Regions from separate parts of the Exiguobacterium sp. s127 genome, predicted to be linked through region 1. Evidence: riboswitches for the same ligand, from Rfam matches in the RefSeq annotation. Region 1 holds a riboswitch; the other holds the start of a gene.
What was found. A riboswitch is a leader RNA that binds a small molecule or an ion and turns the genes downstream of it on or off. The one in region 1 is predicted to bind FMN.
Positions count from the first base shown of each region.

Region 2: linked by a shared signal. The riboswitch ahead of ribD (bifunctional diaminohydroxyphosphoribosylaminopyrimidine deaminase/5-amino-6-(5-phosphoribosylamino)uracil reductase RibD) and the one ahead of KNP98_RS01555 (ECF transporter S component) in region 1 are both predicted to bind FMN.

Region 1 is NZ_JACSMO010000001.1:317,860-320,249, reverse strand. It holds gene KNP98_RS01560 (HesB/IscA family protein) at 72-422, opposite strand; FMN riboswitch at 539-678, shown strand; gene KNP98_RS01555 (ECF transporter S component) at 836-1,402, shown strand; gene KNP98_RS01550 (YuzB family protein) at 1,463-1,696, opposite strand; gene KNP98_RS01545 (NAD(P)/FAD-dependent oxidoreductase) at 1,789-2,390, shown strand, end outside.
Region 2 is NZ_JACSMO010000009.1:64,942-67,331, forward strand. It holds gene KNP98_RS12020 (alpha/beta hydrolase) at 1-195, opposite strand, end outside; SAM riboswitch class I at 256-358, opposite strand; SAM riboswitch class I at 574-678, shown strand; FMN riboswitch at 831-975, shown strand; gene ribD (bifunctional diaminohydroxyphosphoribosylaminopyrimidine deaminase/5-amino-6-(5-phosphoribosylamino)uracil reductase RibD) at 1,134-2,192, shown strand; gene ribE (riboflavin synthase) at 2,177-2,390, shown strand, end outside.

The DNA of each region.
Region 1 (2,390 bases):
TACCCGATTCTTAAAATCCTGTATCGCACGAAAAAACAAAAAAACGCGGACTCTGAGGTCCACGTTGTGAGTTAGCAACCACCGGGTGTCCCGGCGTTCGTCGCTGTTCTGAATGATGTCCCGCAGCCGCATGTCGCGATTGCATTCGGATTCGTGATTGTGAATCCGCCACCGAGCATCGATTGTTTATAGTCAATTTCTAATCCTTTGACGACCGGATAGTCTTTTTCATTGACGATGACATTGACACCATGTTGCTCAAATGTCAGGTCCGTCTCCTTTTGGCTATCGAAACCCATTCCGTAGGAGAGACCACTGCATCCGCCACCTTGAACGAGCATGCGGAGATTTCTTTCATCGTCCGGCGCTTGTTGCATCATCTCTTTGACTTGAAGAGCAGCTGCTTCTGTTAATTGGATCATGTAATCACCTTCCCTTTTTCTATAGTATACGCAACTTTACGTAGATTCGAAACCTAGTTGCTTGAAACTATCTTGAATTCGTTGTATAAATGAATTGTATCAAAAAAATTAAATCGTTCCATCTTCAGGGCAGGGTGAAATTCCCGACCGGCGGTAAACAGACATTTGTCTGAAGCCCGCGAGCGAATAGGGCGCTATTTGCTGATTCTGTGTGACTCAGGAGCCGACAGTATAGTCTGGATGGGAGAAGATGGCGGCATGTATATAGACTTATTCCGATTTTGCACATTTCGGATAGGCTTATTTTATTGCGGACTTCTCCCCTGTTGAATCTTATTCAACGGGGGTTTATTTTGGACGCAGTCATGCCAATACTTCATCGAGAGGAACGAAAAAAAGGAGATTTTACTCGTATGAAACGCACTCAAAAAATGGTCACACTCTCAATGTTAGGTTCAATTTCATTTGTTCTTATGTTACTCAACTTCCCACTACCCTTTTTACCGAACTATTTAAAAATCGACTTCAGTGATGTCCCGGCGTTGATTGCTGCTATCATGTTCTCACCGGTAGCGGGTGTAATCGTCGAAGCATTGAAGAACGTTCTCTATTATATTTTCCGCGGAAGCGGTGTTCCGGTCGGCGAACTTGCAAACTTTGCAGCGGGTGTTGCTTTCATTCTTCCTGTCAGCTGGTTCTACCATAAAAAGAAATCAACGCAAGGTCTTGCAACCGGCTTAGTCGCAGGAACCATTACCATGGCACTTGGACTTGCGATTCTCAACTATGTGTTGATCCTCCCGGCATATGCTTGGTTCTTCGGGATGGACTACATGCTTGATCCGGCTGTCAAATGGACAACGATCATCGCTGGTATCTTGCCGTTCAACATCATCAAGGCCCTCTTCATCTCAGCACTCTTCATTCCGCTGTTCTTAAAATTAAAACCTTGGATCAACCGTCGTCAACAAGCTGCATAAGTCCTAGGCGCGCCCGCCGACCGACAAAATCCCCCACTTCATTTGAGGTGGGGGATTTTTTTAGAGTTCATTTTCTTCGATTTTAGCGTAGATGTTTTCTAACAGTTCTTCCGGTGTCTCTCCGATGACGGTCTGGCCGTCAACAAGACAAAAATGGTCAAGCGAGCAGATGCCGCAGTAGCCAAGACAACCATACTCGACGACATCGACATTCGGGTCGCGTTCGAGTTGTGACATGACGACTTGGGTCCCTGCCGCTAAGTTACTGATACAAAATTCAATAATGGGATTCACTTTTTTTCCTCCTTTAAGCAGGAATTTACCTTCCTCTTGTCGTATTATACAAGGTCAGACTGATTTAGGGGAACTAAGGGGGATTTTAAGTTATGAAGCAACTAGTCGTTTTAGGTGGCGGATATGGCGGAATGCGAATTTGTGAACGCTTCAAGGATGAAGAGGTCGCCGTGACGCTTGTCGATCGATTGCCGTATCACGCACTAAAGACCGAGTATTACGCTCTTGCAGCAGGTACATTATCCGATCGTGATGTCCGGATTGAATTTCCGGAGGGGAAACATCTCACATATAAATATGGGCATGTCGTTAACATCTCGCCAGAGACGAATTCTGTGTTCTTGCAAGACGGGACAGAACTTTTTTATGACGATCTCATCATCGCATTAGGTTGCGAAGATAAATACCATAACATACCGGGTGCTCAAGAGTTTACTTATAGCATTCAGACACTCGAAGAGTCACGCAAAACGCATCAAGCGATTTGTGGACTGTCGCCCGGCGCGACGGTCTCGATTGTCGGTGCCGGTCTCTCGGGTGTTGAACTGGCAAGTGAACTCCACGAAAGTCGCAAGGACTTGAAGATTCGTTTATTCGATCGTGGTCCATCTGTCCTATCGTTCTTATCTGATAAAGTATCCTCTTACGTTCAGGAATGGTTCGAGGAGCATGACGTCGATGTCATCAACAATTC
Region 2 (2,390 bases), on a different contig from region 1:
GAAATCACGGATGCTCGTCCCGTGTCCGTCGAGACGCGGGGCATACACGGTAAACCCTTGAGCGGCAAACTGCTCTCCGACAGTACGGACGCTTTGAGGGGTTGCGTTAAAACCGTGAGACAGTAAAATACCGATTGGACCTCGTTCAATCAAAAAAGCTTCTGCGCCAAACAGGACGAGTGATGATGAATTCATAAAGGGTTCCTCCTTCTATTAAAAAACTCGTAGTGCTTTAGGCGCACTACGAGATTCTCGTAAGTATCATCCAAAGCATCGGCTTTGCTGGTCGGAGCACCTTGCATGTTGCAGGTTGCCGTGGGTTCGTAGAGCCAGATCTCTCGCCCACTCTTGATATATCGTATAGGAATTGTCGGAATAATCATTGTGAAGAGGATAGCATTGATTGAAATACGTTGTCAAGAAGTCAAAAAGAAGTCGAAATTGATAAACTGGGTAATTTGGTTTAATTTTGAAAATATGGTTGACTTGAGAAAGGAATCCCCGTAGTGTAAGCATTAGATTCACGACATAAGAACGACTTGAAACATCACACATATGAACTTCATACCGTAGCACTTATCGAGAGAGGTGGAGGGACTGGCCCTACGAAACCTCGGCAACAGACTTCTTACGTCGTACTGTGCCAATTCCGTCAGACGTTTGTCTGAAAGATGAGCGGAGCGGATTCTGCCTTAGTGCAGATGGAAGGATCCTTTTCTTTTAAGAGAAGGGTCCTTTTTTTGATGTTTTCCTAAAAAAAGAGAATGAAATACAATTCATTTTGTATTTTAGAATGACCTGTGCTAGTCTTGAGCTGTATAACTCAATAACCAGTTCTTCGGGGTAGGGTGAAAATCCCAACCGGCGGTGATGCGATTGATAAATCGATGAGCCCGCGACCTGCAGTGTACGCACTGTGGCTGACTTGGTGAGACTCCAGGGCCGACGGTAAAGTCCGGATGGGAGAAGGACGAAACAATGCGCTTGCTGCCATTTTCTGAAAAAATGTTTTCAGGGAAAGGTCTGTTTCTGTATGTGTAAAAACAGAAACGCGAGACGCTTATTTCGTCAATCCTTCAATCACGACGCCCCTTTTACAGGAGGCGTCTTTTTTATTGAAAGGAGCGGAAAAAATGGAAACATTAATGGAAACATTCATGAGTTATGCGATGCAACTAGCACACATGTTAAACGGTCAAACGAGCCCGAATCCGAGTGTCGGCTGCGTCATCGTCAAACAGGGGCGGATTGTTGGTTTTGGGGCCCACCGTTATGCGGGAGGACCCCATGCCGAAGTCGAAGCGCTCCTCATGGCAGGTGAAGCAGCACGCGGAGCCGATCTCTACGTGACACTCGAACCGTGCAATCATCACGGCAAAACACCGCCGTGTACGGAAGCAATCCTCGAAGCAGGAATCAATCGTGTTTTTATCGCGACAGAGGACCGCCACGCGCTCGTCGCAGGAAGCGGTATCACACGTCTCCGTCAGGCGGGGATTGACGTCGAAGTCGGTCTACTAAAAGACGAGGCAGTGGCACTGTATGAACCATTTTGGACGGCGATTGAACGAAAACGTCCGCATGTCACAGTGAAAGTCGCCCAAACGATGAACGGGACGATTGCGACGGGTGAACAACGCTTTATCACTTCGGAAGCGGCACGTGCTGACGGACGGCAGTTACGCGGGATACACGACGCGATTCTCGTCGGAAGCGACACGGTGATCATCGATGACCCGGCACTGACGTTGCGCAGTTCGACCGGCATCGAACCGGTCCGTGTCATTGTCGATCGCCGCGGGCGCCTGACTGAAACATTCCAAGTCTTAAACGATGGCTTGAATCCGACGTACTGGCTGACGGAACAGCCACGAACAAGCGAACGGGCGAACGTGACGGTTTTCGTCGGGACGTATGCGACACCGGACCAAATCCTCGAACTTTTATATGAACAAGGTATTCGCAGTCTGTTGATTGAAGGTGGTCCCACGATTCAATCCGCATTTTTAGAAGCGGATCTCGTGGATACGATCGAACTCTATCAGGCACCGTCCCTCTTCTGTGGGACCAAGTCTCTGACGACGGAACAGGACATCGAAGACCGTTTTGATTTAGTGAAAATGAACCAAATCGGACAGGACGTCCATCTCCAGTATGTACGAAAGGAGAGGATGACATGTTTACCGGATTGATTGAAGAACTCGGCACAATAAAACGGAAAGTCCCCCGTCCGAACGGGCTGGCGCTCGAAATTGAAGCGACAGCAGTGCTTGACGGAACAAAGATTGGCGACAGCATTGCCGTTGATGGGATTTGTTTGACGGTGACGGCGATGACGAAGAGCGGATTCACGGCCGATGCCGTCCATGAGACGATCCGAGCGACGTCGC